DNA from 2 places in the Micromonospora sp. S-DT3-3-22 genome. Region 2 is predicted to be linked to the other one. Evidence: riboswitches for the same ligand, from Rfam matches in the RefSeq annotation. Region 2 holds a riboswitch; the other holds the start of a gene.
The links. Region 2 has a riboswitch for thiamine pyrophosphate ahead of H1A17_RS10665 (ECF transporter S component). Riboswitches for the same ligand answer to the same signal wherever they lie in the genome.

Region 1 (7,034 bases), on a different contig from region 2:
GCCGCCGCGACCATCTCCCCGACCGTGGTCACCGGGCCGCCGGTGAGGGCGGCGGCCTCCGCGCAGTTCGGTGTCGCCACCCGGGCGTACGGCAGCAGCCGCTCGACCGCCGCCACCACACCGAGCCGGTGTCCGCTGGTGGCGACGAGCACCGGGTCGACGACGAGGTGCGGCAGCCGGCCCGCCTCCGCCGCCCCGGCCACGACGTGGGCGACCGCCGGGGTACCGAGCATCCCGGTCTTCACCGCCCGGACCGCGAAGTCGCCGAGCACACTGTCGAGCTGCTCGGCGACGGTCTGCGGGGGCAGCGGCAGCACGGCGTCCACCCCACGGGTGTTCTGCGCGGTGACCGCGGTCAGCACGCTCGTCCCGTACGCGCCGAGGGCGGCGAACACCTTCAGGTCGGCCTGGATGCCGGCACCACCGCCGGAGTCGGACCCGGCGATGGTGAGCACGGTCGTCGGTGTCATGTCCCCTCCTGGGGGATCGGGGTGCGAGGGGTCGGACGGGGTGCCGCCAGCGCGGTGAGCTGGTCGAAGACGCCGGTGAGTGCTGCCGCGACGGCGGTCGGGTCGGCGGCGCGCATGATCGCGCCGAGTACCGCCACCCCGGCCGCGCCCGCCTCGACACACGCCGTCACCTGCTCCGGCGTCTCGATGCCGCCGAGGGCGAGCACGGGTACCGGGCTGAGCCGCACCAGCCGGCGCAGCCCGTCCGGGCACAGGGGTGGGCCGTAGCCGGGTTTGCTGCGGGTGGGCCAGACCGGCGAGAGCGTCACGTAGTCCTCGGTGCCGAGTCGGGCCAGCTCCGCCGCGTCGTGGCAGGACCGGCCGACGAGCCCGACGGCCGGCGGCGGGTACGGCCCGGCGGCGGGCAGGTGGACGGCGTCCCCGTCCAGCGGGTCGGGGCCGGCCACGATCAGGGTGCCGTCGGCCTCGACCAGGACCGCCCGCAGGTCGACGGCGAGCGCGGCCCGGTCGGCGCGGGGCAGGTCCTTCTCCCGCAGCACCACCCACCGCACGCCACCGCGTACCGCCCCCGCGACGACGTCGACGAGGTCGCCGCGTGCCGCCCGCCGGTCCGTCAGCAGCACCACCCCGCGCGGGGCGGCGGGGCGGGTCACAGGTCGGGTCTTCCGTCGTCGGGGGTGGAGGCGAGGGCGTGGAAGCGCCGGGGGATGCGCCCGGCGGTGTACGCGAGCCGCCCGGCCCGTACGCCGTGCCGCATGGCGGTGGCCATCGCCGTCGGGTCGGCGGCCCGGGTGACGGCGCTGGCCAGCAGCACCCCGTCGCAGCCCAGTTCCATGGCGAGCGCCGCGTCGGAGGCGGTGCCGATCCCGGCGTCGAGGATCACCGGCACGTCGACGCTCTGCCGGATGAGCCGGATGTGGTGCGGGTTGGTGATCCCCAGTCCGGAACCGATCGGCGCACCGGCCGGCATCACCGCCGCGCAGCCGACGTCGGCCAGCCGGCGGGCCAGCACCGGGTCGTCGGAGGTGTACGGCAGCACGACGAACCCGTCGGCGACGAGTTCCTCGGCGGCCCGCAGCAGCTCCACCCCGTCCGGGAGCAGGGTGCGTTCGTCGCCGATCACCTCCAGTTTGACCCAGTCGGTGTCGAACGCCTCCCGGGCCAGCCGGGCCACCTTGACCGCCTCGGCGGCGGTGTAGCAGCCGGCGGTGTTGGGCAGCAGCCGTACCGCGCACCGGTCGAGCAGGTCGAGCAGGCCACCTGCGGTGCCGGGGGCGGTGTCGACGCGGCGCAGGGCGAGGGTGACCAGTCCGGTGCCGGAGGCCCGGATCGCCTGTTCCAGCACGTGCAGGTTGGCCGCGCCGCCGGTGCCGAGGATGAGCCGGGAGGTGAAGGTGTGACTGGCGATGGTGAGGGGCATCCGGGTCACCCGCCCTGGGCGGCGCTGAGCACCTCGACCCGGTCACCGTCGCGCAGCACGGTGGCCGGCCAGCCGCCCCGGGGGACCACCTCGCCGTTGACCGCGACGGCGAGCCCGCGCCGTTGCCCGGTGACCGTGGCGACCAGGTCGGCGACGGTCGTGCCGCCGGCCAGCTCGCGTCCGACGCCGTTGACGATCAGTCGCACGTCTTCCTCCTCAGTGGAACCGGTCGGCGGTGAAGGGGGTGAGCAGCGGGTCCGGCTGACCGGTGACGATCAGGTCGGTGATCAGGTCGGCGGTGACCGGGGTGAGCACGATGCCGTGCCGGTGGTGGCCGGTGGCGGCGAGCACGCCGGGCCGGTCGGGCAGCGGGCCGAGGATCGGCGCGTTGTCCGGGGTGCCGGGGCGCAGTCCGGCGCTCGCCTCGGTCAGCGCGTACTCGGCGAGTTCGGGGACGAGGTCGACGGCGGCGCGGAGCAGGCGCAGCACCGCCCCGGCGGTCACCTCGGTGTCGGCGCGCTCCTCGACTGTCGCCCCGAGCACCACCTCACCGTCGTCGCGGGGGACGAGGTAGACCGGCTCGCCGTCGGCGTACCCCCGGATGACGTGCCGGAAGCCGGGCGGGCGGTGGTCGGGCGCGTGGAGCCGCAGCACCTGGCCCTTGACCGGGCGGACCGGCAGCCCGGTCAGCGCGGCGGCGCCGCAGCCGGCGGCGACCACGACGACCGGCGCGTCCACCTCGGCCAGTCGGGTCACCGCGCCGGGCAGCAGGGTCGCGCCGGCCCGTCCGGCGGCGACCCGCAGCGCGTCGACCAGCCGGCGCGGGTCGACCTGGTGGTCGCCGGGGGCGACCGCGCCGCCGCGCAGCCGGGGGGTCAGCGCCGGTTCGCGCTCCCGTAGCTGCGACGGCCGCAGCGCGCTGATCGGCAGCCCCAGCCCCTGCTGGTACGACCAGAGCCGGCGCGCCTCGGCCAGGTCGTCCCCGGTCAGCCCGACGACGAGGGTGCCGTCGGTGCGGTACCCGAACTCCGTTCCGGTGGCTTCGGCCAGTTCGGCGGCGAAGCCCGGCCAGCGGGCGGCGGACTCGGTGAGCAGCCCGGTCAGTTCCCGTTCCCCGAAGTACGCCTCGGCGACGGGGGCGAGCATCCCGGCGGCGACCCGGGACGCGCCGGAGCCGGGGGCCGGGTCGTGCACGGCCACCCGCAGGCCCCGGGCGGCGCAGCGCCAGGCGATCGCCAATCCGACCGGCCCCGCGCCCACGACGGCGACGTCGGGCCGGTTCAGCACGTCAGCGCCGCGATCAGTTCGGCGGTGGCCCGGCCCGGGTCGGCGACGGCGGACAGCGCGCCGACGACCGCCACCCCGTACGCCCCGGCGGCCCGCAGCGCCGGCACCGTGGCGACGGTGACCCCGCCGATGGCGATCACCGGCACGTCGACGGCATCGGCGACGGCGCGGATCCCGGCGGGGCCGATCGGGTCGGGCAGGCCGGTCTTGGTGGCGGTCGGGTGGCACGGGCCGACGCCCAGGTAGCTGGCCCCGGCGGCGACCGCCCGTGCGGCGGCACCCGGTTCCCGGGTGGTCGCCCCGAGCACGGCGTCGGGGCCGAGGACCCGGCGGGCCGCCGCGACGGGCAGGTCGTCCGCGCCGACGTGGCCGCCGTGGGCGTCCACCGCGAGGGCTACGTGCAGCCGGTCGTTGACCAGGCAGGTCGCCCCGTACGGCGCGCACTGCTCGCGCACCCGGCGGGCCAGGTCGTAGGCCTGCCGGTCGGTGGTGTCGTCGGTCACCCGGACCTGGACGACCAGCTCGTCGCGGGCCACCGGGAGGGCGGCCCGCAGGACGGCGAGCGGGTCGCACCCGGGGCGGGTGTCGGTGATCAGATGCAGTCGGCCGAGGGACGGCACGGCAACTCTCCTCCCTGCGCCGGCATTACCCGGATCAGGTTCGACGGTCGGGGGCTCTCAGCCCCCCTCTCAGCCCGGTGTACCGGGCTCCCGTGGGTCACGTGCCTGTGACCGTACGACAGATCCGCTGATCCGCCAAGGGGTGTTAGATTGATCCAGCAACGTCGATGGCTACTATTTTGGGCTTGTATCCACATAAGCCGGAAAAGCGAGTCGCCGATACCGAATCGTTACATGCTCATGCCTTGCCGGAAACCAATCCAGCGGCGCTAATTTGTTCAACCGATCGACATTATTCCGGTGCGAAGCCTCGGCGTGGCCCGCACCTGATCGCCACCGGTGCGGACCTCGGCGGGCCCACACCGATCCGACCGGGGACGGTCTGCGGCGAGTCGTCCCCATGCCCCCACCACTGTCCAACGCGGACAAAAGGAGCATGGAGTGTCTCCATCCCGCCATCGCCGCGCACGTCGCGGTCCACTGGGTGCCGGTCTACTGGCCCTCTCCCTACTCGCCAGCGGTCTGATCGGCGGCACCGCCGCCCAGGCCGCTCCCGTCGCGCAGGCCCGGCCCCAGGCCGCACCCGCGCCGGCGGCGGCAGCCGCCGCCGAACCGTTCTCGGTCCTGGTCTTCTCCAAGACCGCTGCGTTCCGGCACGACGCCATCCCGGCCGGGATCGCCGCGATCCAGAAGCTCGGCACCGAGAACGGCTTCACCGTCGACACCACCGAGGACGGGGCCGCCTTCAACGACACCAACCTGGCCAAGTACCAGGCGGTGATCTGGCTCTCCACCACCGGTGACGTCCTCGACGCCACCCAGCAGGCCGCGTTCGAGCGCTACATCAAGGCCGGCGGCGGCTACGCCGGCGTGCACGCCGCCTCCGACACCGAGTACGACTGGGCCTGGTACGGCAATCTGGTCGGCGCGTACTTCTCCGGCCACCCGGCCAACCAGCAGGCGACCGTCAAGGTCGAGGACCACGCGCACCCGTCGACCGCCGACCTGCCGGACCGCTGGTCCCGGTTCGACGAGTGGTACAACTTCCGCACCAACCCGCGTTCCAAGGTGCACGTGCTGGCCAGCCTGGACGAGAAGTCCTACAGCCCGGGCGCCGGCGCGATGGGTGCCGACCACCCCACCGCCTGGTGCCAGGACTACGACGGCGGTCGGTCCTGGTACACCGGCGGCGGCCACACCCAGGCGTCGTACACCGAGCCGGAGTTCCTCAGCCACCTGCTCGGCGGCATCCGCACCGCGGCCGGGGTCGAGAACGCCGACTGCGGCGCCACGAAGACCTCGAACTTCGAGAAGGTCACCCTCGACAGCAACACCAACAACCCGATGGAGCTGGACATCGCTCCGGACGGCCGGGTGTTCTACGCCGAGCGTGACGGCCGGGTGCAGATCGTGAAGCCGGACACCGGCAACACGGTCACCGCGACCCGGCTGGACGTCTTCACCGGCAACGAGGACGGCCTGCTCGGCCTGCGCCTCGACCCGGCCTTCGCCACCAACAAGTGGATCTACCTGTACTACGCACCGGCCGGTGGCGCCCCGCGCAACTACCTGTCCCGGTTCACCGTCAACGGTGACACCATCGACAAGGCCACCGAGAAGGTCGTGCTCCAGGTCGACACCCAGCGCAACACCTGCTGCCACGCCGGCGGCAGCATGACCTTCGACTCGAAGGGCAACCTGTACCTCGCCACCGGCGACAACACCAACCCGTTCGAGTCGAGCGCCTTCACCCCGATCGACGAGCGGGCCGGCCGGCAGGACTACGACGCGCAGCGCAGCGCCGGCAACACCAACGACCTGCGCGGCAAGGTGATCCGGATCCACCCGGAGGACGACGGCACCTACACCGTCCCGACGGGGAACCTGTTCGCCCCGGGCACCGCGAAGACCCGTCCCGAGATCTTCGGCATGGGCTTCCGTAACCCGTTCCGGATCGGCGTCGACCAGAAGACCGACACCCTCTACGTCGCCGACTACGGGCCGGACGCCTCGGCGGCCAACCCGAACCGTGGCCCCGAGGGCCTGGTGGAGTGGAACATCGTCGCCACCGCCGGCAACTACGGCTGGCCGTACTGCACCGGCAACAACAAGGCGTACAACGACTACACCTTCCCGTCCGGGCCGAGCGGCGCGAAGTTCGACTGCGCCGCGCCGGTCAACGACTCGCCGAACAACACCGGCCTGACCAACCTGCCGCCGGCCATCCCGGCGACGGTGGACTACGGCTACGCGGGCGACCCGCGCTTCCCCGAGATCGGCGGCGGCGGCGCCCCGATGGGCGGCCCGGTCTACCGCTACGACGCCGACAGCACGTCGAGCCGCAAGTGGCCGGCGTACTACGACGGCAAGGCGCTGCTCGGCGAGTGGAACCAGTCGAAGATGTACACGATGCAGGTCAGCGCGGACGGCAAGTCGCTGATCGACATCAACCAGCTGCTCACCGGCATGTCCATGATCCGCCCGATGGACTTCGAGTTCGGGCCGGACGGCGCGCTCTACCTGATCGAGTGGGGCACCGGCTTCGGCGGCAACAACGACGACTCCGGGGTCTACCGGATCGACTACACCGCCGGTGACCGCGCCCCGATCGCCGAGGCCAGCGCCGACCCCACCTCCGGGGCCGCACCGCTGACCGTGAAGTTCTCCAGCGCCGGGTCCCGTGATCCGGACGGCGGCACGCTGACCTACGCGTGGAAGTTCGGTGACGGACAGACCTCCACCGAGGCGAACCCCACCCACACGTACGCCACGGCCGGCGACTACACCGCCCAGCTCACCGTCACCAACCCCAAGGGCCGTACCGCCGTGGCGAACGTGCCGGTGACGGTCGGCAACACCGCCCCGACCGTGACCATCGAGTTCCCGCCCAGCGGCGGGTTCTTCGACTGGGGCGACCAGGTCAAGTACACGATCAAGGTGACCGACCCGGAGGACGGCACCGTCGACTGTGACCGGGTGCAGCTTCAGGTGCTGCTCGGCCACGACGAGCACGCCCACCCGCTGGAGCAGCACACCGGCTGCACCGGCACCGTGCAGACCTCGCTGGCGTCCGGGCACGGCGCGGAGGCCAACGTCTTCGCGGTCTTCGAGGCCACCTACACCGACGACGGCGGCACCGGCGGCGCCGGCCCGCTGACCGGTCGGGCGATCGAGATCCTCCAGCCCAAGCGCAAGCAGGCCGAGTACTACACGGCCACCGGGCGGGCCCCGGGCAGC
Region 2 (7,034 bases):
AACATCTGCCACTCCTGGCCGAGCAGCGGCACCAGCCGGAACGCGGCCAGCGCGCCGATGGCGAAGCGGGCCGGGGCCTTCGCGTTCTGCACCAGCGCGTCGGCCAGGTCGGTCGGGTCGGTGGTGGCGAAGACGATCACCCCGGGCAGGGCGACCGCGAACATCCGCAACACCAGCCCGAGCGCGGTGACCAGCACCCCCGAGGTGACCAGCAGCGGCCCGGCGGCCCAGAGCACCGGACCGGAGCGGTCGGCGGCGAACAGCACCAGGGTGACCAGGATGCCGACGGCACCGGCCAGCAGCGGCCACGCCCGGCGGGCCAGCACCCGGTAGCGGATGCCGAACAGCGGCAGCAGCGCCAGCTCGACGGCGATCGCCACCGCCGGCGCGACCGGGTCGAGGCTGGCGACCAGCAGGAACGAGAAGACCAGCCCGGCGGCGAGCTTCGCCACCGGGTTGCGCCGGGCCAGCGGCGCACCGGGCGTCGCGACGGGTTCCAGGCCGATCACGACCGCCGCCACGCGGGTGGACGGGCCGGGCGGGGGAGCGGGGCGGGGGCGCTCACGGCTGCTCCCGGGCGGGGCGCAGGGTGACCGTCCGGTCGGCGAGCGCGGCGACGAAGTCCCCGTCGTGGGTGACGGTGACCACGCCGTGCCCGGCGTCGCGCAGGTCGGCGAAGAGGTCGACCAGCTCACCCCAGGTGCGGCGGTCCTGGCCGAAGGTGGGTTCGTCGCAGATCAGCAGCCGGGGCGCGGTGGCCAGGGCGGTCGCCACGCTGAGCCGCCGGGCCTCCCCACCCGAGAGGGTGTACGGGTTGGCCCCGGCGAGCCGGGTCAGCCGCAGCCGGTCCAGCAACTCGTCCACGGTGGCCCGGACGGCCGGTTCGGGGCGACCCGTCCGGCGCGGACCGAGGGCCAGTTCGTCGTGGACGGTGCGGGTGACGAACTGGTGCTCCGGGTCCTGGAAGACCGAACCGATCCGGCCGGCCAGCGCGGGGGCCCGCCACCGGTGCGGGGGCGTACGGGTGTCCCCGTCGGCCAGTGCGGCGGTGGCGGTCAGCCGGCCGCCCCCGGGGCGGAGCAGGCCGCCGAGCAGCAGCGCGAGGGTGGACTTGCCGGCCCCGTTGGGCCCGAGGACGGCGAGCGCCTCGCCGGCGCGTACCGCCAGGTCGGTGGGGGCCAGCCGGGGCGGCAGGCCGAGCCGGTCGGCGGTGAGCAACTCCGCGCCGGGCGGTCCGGCGGCCGGCCGGGCCACGCTGGGGTGGCCGGGCACCCACACCCCCTCGGCGGCGAGGGCGGCCCCGTGCGCGGCGAAGACCGCCTCCGGTGTCCCGTCGGCCCGGACCCCGCCGCCGGGGGTGAGCACCACCACCCGGTCGACCAGGGGCAGGGCGTCGGCGACCCGGTGTTCGACCAGGACCAGGGTGGTGTCGGGGTCCAACGCGCCGGCCACCGCCGTGCGGACCAGTTCCCCGCCGGCCGGGTCGAGGTTGGCGGTCGGCTCGTCGAGCAGCAGCAGCCCCGGCCGCAGCGCCAGCACGCCGGCCAGGGCGAGCCGCTGCTGCTCTCCGCCGGACAGCGCCGCGGTGGGCCGGTCCCGGTGGTACGGGAAACCGACCCGGCGCAGCGCCTCGTCCACCCGGGGCCAGATCTCGTCGCCGGGCACCCCCCGGTTCTCCAGGCCGAACGCGACGTCGTCCCCGCAGCGGGCCATCACGAGCTGGGACTGCGGGTCCTGGAAGACGGTGCCGACCCGCTCGCGGGCCTTGGCCGGGTCGAGGCCGTCGATCTCGACGGTGCCCTCCTGCTCGCCGGAGTCCGCCGGCAGCAGCCCGGCCAGCGCGGCCAGCAGGGTGCTCTTGCCCGCCCCGGACGGCCCCAGCAGCAGCACCCGTTCCCCGTGGTCGATGCGCAGGTCGACCCCGCGTACCGCCCAGGCCCGCCGCCCGGCGTGCCGCCAGCCGAAGCCGACCAGCCTCACCCCGGCCACGCCGTCGACCCCTTCCCGCTCGCCACGGCAGGGTCAGACGAGCGTGCGGTCGCGGGCGGCGGGGAACCGGTCGAGCACCCCGGTCTCGGCGAGCGCCCGGGTCAGGTACCAGCCGCCGACCCCGGCGACGACGGCGGCGCTGACCACGGTCAGTGCCGCGTACGGCAGGCGGTAGCTGGTCAGGGCGTACTCGGCGTTCCAGACGAAGAAGTCGAACAGGGCGGCGCTCAGCCCGGTCATCGCCCCGGCCAGCACCGCCACCGGCAGCCGGTACGCCCGGTAGCGGAACGCGGCGAAGGCCAGCTCCGCGCCGAGGCCCTGGATCAGGCCCTGCACGATGGTGACGCCGCCCCACTCGGCGCCGAGCAGCGCGGAGACGGTGGCGGCGACGGCCTCGCAGAACAGGGCCGCCCCGGGCTTGCGGATGACCAGGCCGCCGAGCACGGCCGGGACGAGCCAGACGCCGTACATCACGGCCTGGCTGGCCGGTGCGGCGGCGAACGCCGGGTCGGCGGCCTTCCAGACCAGGCCCCAGGCCCAGAAGATGACGCCGAAGGCGACGGCGATCACGGCGGCGACCACGATGTCGATGGTGCGCCACCGGTTGGTGGTGGTGTGCTGCATGTCGGTGCCTCCCAGTCCAGCGATCGAACCAGGAGAAGACGCACGCCGCGCCCGGCGGCTGCCGGACGGCGGCGCGGCTGGAGGTCGACCGAACTCCCTGCGCTGGCATTACCCAGATCAGGTTCGAGGGTCTGCGGGCGGTGCCCGCACTCTCAGCGCTGTGCGCTCCCCTGTCGGATGTGAAGTTGTCTCGGCAGACGCTAGCACCGACCTGCGGCAACGGCCCAGCAGGTCACACGGTTCCCGGCATTCGACGTCCGGGTGGGCTGGGTAGGCTGGCGATCGTGCGGGTGGCGGCGCGGGGTCTGACGTTCGACGTACGGGCCGGTGGCCCCGAGGGCGGCGAGGTGGTGCTGCTGCTGCACGGTTTTCCCCAGCACGGTGGGGAGTGGGACGCGGTGACGCCCGCCCTGCACGCCGCCGGGCTGCGCACGTACGCCCCCGACCAGCGGGGTTACTCGCCCGGGGCGTGCCCCGTCGCGGTGGCCGACTACCGGCTGCCGGAGCTGGTCGCCGACGCGGTGGCGGTGCTGGACGCGGTGGGCGTCGACGCCGCGCACGTGGTGGGGCACGACTGGGGCGCGGTCGTCGCCTGGGCGCTGGCCGCGCGGCATCCGCAGCGGGTGCGTACCCTCACCGCGGTCTCGGTGCCGCACCCGGCCGCCTTCGGGTACGCGTTGGCCACCGACCGTGGGCAGCGGGCGCGCTCGTCGTACATGGCGTTGTTCCGCCGGGCGGGCCTGGCGGAGCGGGTGCTGCTGGCCGGGCGGGGGGTGGTGCTGCGCCGGCTGTTGTCCGGCGTCGGCGACCCGGCCCGGGTGGCCCGGTACGCCGGGCCGATGCGGTCACCGGGCGCGTTGACCGGCGCGTTGAACTGGTACCGGGCGATGTCGGGGCGGGACATGAAGGCGGTCGGTCCGGTGCCGGTGCCGACCAGCTACGTGTGGAGCGACCGGGACGTGGCGATCGGGCGGGCCGCCGCGCAGGCGTGCGCCCGGCACGTGTCGGGGGACTACCGGTTCGTGGTGTTCGACGGGGTGACCCACTGGATTCCCGACGAGGCGCCGGGCCCGTTGGCCGAGGTGATTCTCGCCCGGGTGCGCGGGGCGGTCTGAGGGGTGCCGACGGAGCGCCCCGATCGGGGATCGTGAATCGGTTTCGGGCGATCGTGGATCGGGCACAGGCGTTGCTGCCGACGGGGGGTGCCCCCGTCGGTCGTACCGTCTGAACCGGAGGTAGCGCGTGTCGAAGGAATCCGAGAAGCAGCGCTGGCAGCGCAATTTCGCCGATCTGCTCCAGGAACTGCGGGTCGCCCAGACCGGCGTGCAGATCCTCTTCGCCTTCCTGCTGACCCTGCCGTTCAGTAACGGGTTCACCCGGACCAGCGAGTTCCAGCGGGACGTCTACATCCTCGCCCTGCTGTCCGCCGCCGCGGCCACCGCGATGATCATCTCGCCGGTCGCCTTCCACCGGGCGCTGTTCCGCCAGGGCCGCAAGCCGGAACTGGTCCGCTTCGCGCACCGGATGGCCTCCGGTGGCCTGGCCTTCATGCTGGTCGCGATGGTGAGCGCGGTCCTGCTGATCGCCGATTTCGTGCTCGACACCGGCATCGCCGTGGTGCTCACCGTGATCACCGGCCTGTGGTTCCTGACCTTCTGGGTGATCCTGCCGTTCGCCCGGCGCAACTGGGGCGACGACGACATCGACGACGACGATGACGACCCGGTGGTGCTGAACGGCGACTGATCCCGCCCCCGGGTGGTGGTGGATGCGGTGGGCCGGGGGCCCGTCCGGGCCGACGGCGGCCGGGGCGGGCCCCCGGCCCGTCCGCCGGTCGGGGCCGGCCGGCGGGTCAGCGGGCGATCGCCCAGGCCAGCACGGCGGCCAGGATGAGCCCGTTGAGCAGCGCCAGCACCAGGTACGCCTGCGGCGGGATCTTGCGTCCGCGCCGGACGAAGCTGACCAGCACGGCGGCGTACACCAGCAGCAGCACGGCGATGACGATCAGGAAGTAGAGCACCGCACCACCCTAGACGAGCCGGTCGTGACGCCCGACGACCCAGCATGACCGGCCCCGGCCCGGCGAGGGCTTCGCCCGGCGTGCCGGTCCGGCCAGGTGGAGGTGGGAGGGGGGATTGATATCGAGTAACATCGATTGTTGCCTCCTCTCGTCCCGGGGTGCGGCCATCGTCGCGGGGCTCGGGCGGCCGTCCAGTGGGGGCGGGCGACGCCGGCCCGGCACCGGCGACGAGGAGTGGACCATGAGAGCAGCACGGCGACGTCTCGCCGGACTGGGCGCGATCACGTTGGCGGTCCTCGCGGGCGGCGTGGCGGTCGCGGCCGGGAACGCCACCGCGGCGGCCACCGGCTGCCGGGTCGACTACAAGGTCACCAGCGAGTGGCAGGGCGGCTTCGGCGCGGACGTGACCATCACCAACCTCGGCGACCCGGTCGCCGGCTGGACGCTCACCTGGGCGTTCGCCAGCGGACAGCGGGTCAGCCAGGCATGGAACGCCACCGTCACCCAGAACGGGACGGCGGTCAGCGCCAAGGACGTCGGCTACAACGGCACCATCGGGACCGGGGCCGGCGTCAGCTTCGGGTTCAACGGCGCGTGGACCACCGCCAACCCGGCGCCCACCGCGTTCGCGCTCAACGGGGTCTCCTGCACCGGCGCGACCCCGACCGCCACGCCCTGCCCGCCACCGTCCACCCCACCCACCCCGACCCCGACGCCCACCCTCACCCCCACGCCGACGCCGACCCGCACGCCCACCCCGACGCCCTCGACGCAGCCGCCGGTCACCGTGTGGCTGGCCGGTGACTCCACGGTCGCCAACCCGTCGTCCAGCGGGGCCTGCCCGGTGGGCTGGGGCAACCAGTTCGGCCAGTACCTCAACGGCAACGCCACCGTGGTCAACAGCGCGGTCGGCGGGCGCAGCATCCAGACCTGGCTGTACGACCCGAACGTCACCACCACGATGAACGCGGCCGGCGAGTGCGTGATCAACCCACAGACCTACTCGACCCGCTGGCAGGCCATGCTGAACGCCACCGGCGGGATGAAGGCCGGCGACTACCTGCTCATCCAGTTCGGCATCAACGACGGCAGCACCACCTGTAACCGGCACGTCGGCTCGGCCCGCTACAAGGAGCTGCTCGGCGTGATGGCCCGCGCGGCCCAGCAGCGCGGCGCGTACCCGGTCTTCCTCACCCCCGCCGCCGCGATCACCTGCTCGGGCAGCACCGCCGTGGGCAACCGGGGCTTCCTCACCGAGACCTTCGACGCGGGCCGGGCCAACAACGTCCCCGTCATCGACCTGCACAAGCTGAGCTACACGCTCTACAACACGCTGAAGCTGTGCCCGAACAACGGCGACTACAACTCGGGCGCGGTGGGCGCGTTCTTCTGCGCCGACCACACCCATTTCGAGACGGCCGGGGCCCGGCAGATCGCCGGCGTGGTCGCCACCGCCCTGCGTAACCAGCAGCTCGGCCTCGCGGCCTACCTGCGCTGACGGCGTGCGGTCGGGCGGCCCCGGACCGGGGCCGCCCGACCGGGGTCAGGACAGCGTGCAGGCGACGCCGTTGAGGGTGAAGCCACCGGGCCGGTTGTTCGTGCCGGTGACGTCGGCCAGGAAGCCGAAGTTCACCGTCGCGCCGGCCGCGATCGCACCGTTCCAGCTGACGTTGGTCGCGCGGACGGTGCCGCCGCTCTGGGTGTAGCCCGCGTTCCAGGCCTGGCTGATCCGCTGGCCGTCGGCGAACGTCCACTGGAGCGTCCAGCCGTCGACCGGGGTGGTGCCGGTGTTGCGGATCGTCACCTCACCCTGGAACCCGCCCTGCCACTGCCCGGTGACCGCGTACCCGACGGCGCAGCCGGTCCCGCCGGCCGGCGGCGTGGTCACCGGCGGAGCGGTGGTGGGCGGTGCGGTGGTAACCGGGGGCGTGGTGGGCGGTGCGGTGGTGGGTGCTGCCGTGGTGGGCGCTGCGGTGGTCGGGGTCGGCGTCGGCGTGGTGGACAGCTTCGCCGCGACGACCGGGGCGAGCCGGGCCGTGATCGCCCGGTGCCCGGCGTCGTTCGGGTGCACCGAGTCGCTCAGCCCGTCGGCCGGCAGCCAGCCGGTGGTGTCCACGTAGAACACGTTGCGGTCACCGTCTCCGGTGACCGTGGTGACGGCGGCGGCGGTCTCCGCGGCGTACCGGCCGCTGAAGGTGCGCAGCGCGAAGATCGCCGCACGCGGGTACTTTCCCCGCACGGTACGGATGAACGTGGCGTACTGGTTCTGGAAGTCCGTGCCGCTCACCCCGTGGCTGCGGTCGTTGGTGCCCAGGTTGATCACCACGGCGTCGGCCTGGTAGCGGCTGAAGTCCCAGGCCGGGCTGTTCGCCGCGTACCCGGTGCGGAGGAACTGGCTGGC

Region 1: another riboswitch for thiamine pyrophosphate. It lies ahead of thiE (thiamine phosphate synthase); the one in region 2 lies ahead of H1A17_RS10665 (ECF transporter S component).

Annotation. Positions count from the first base shown of each region.
Region 1 is NZ_JACGMO010000027.1:13,300-20,333, forward strand. It holds gene thiD (bifunctional hydroxymethylpyrimidine kinase/phosphomethylpyrimidine kinase) at 1-470, opposite strand, end outside; gene H1A17_RS10770 (thiamine phosphate synthase) at 467-1,123, opposite strand; gene H1A17_RS10775 (thiazole synthase) at 1,120-1,890, opposite strand; gene thiS (sulfur carrier protein ThiS) at 1,896-2,096, opposite strand; gene thiO (glycine oxidase ThiO) at 2,107-3,177, opposite strand; gene thiE (thiamine phosphate synthase) at 3,171-3,797, opposite strand; TPP riboswitch at 3,792-3,900, opposite strand; gene H1A17_RS10795 (ThuA domain-containing protein) at 4,239-7,034, shown strand, end outside.
Region 2 is NZ_JACGMO010000026.1:57,453-64,486, forward strand. It holds gene H1A17_RS10655 (energy-coupling factor transporter transmembrane protein EcfT) at 1-509, opposite strand, end outside; gene H1A17_RS10660 (ABC transporter ATP-binding protein) at 562-1,989, opposite strand; gene H1A17_RS10665 (ECF transporter S component) at 2,023-2,613, opposite strand; TPP riboswitch at 2,690-2,795, opposite strand; gene H1A17_RS10670 (alpha/beta fold hydrolase) at 2,898-3,728, shown strand; gene H1A17_RS10675 (DUF6328 family protein) at 3,856-4,359, shown strand; gene H1A17_RS10680 (hypothetical protein) at 4,466-4,633, opposite strand; gene H1A17_RS10685 (cellulose binding domain-containing protein) at 4,875-6,131, shown strand; gene H1A17_RS10690 (cellulose binding domain-containing protein) at 6,177-7,034, opposite strand, start outside.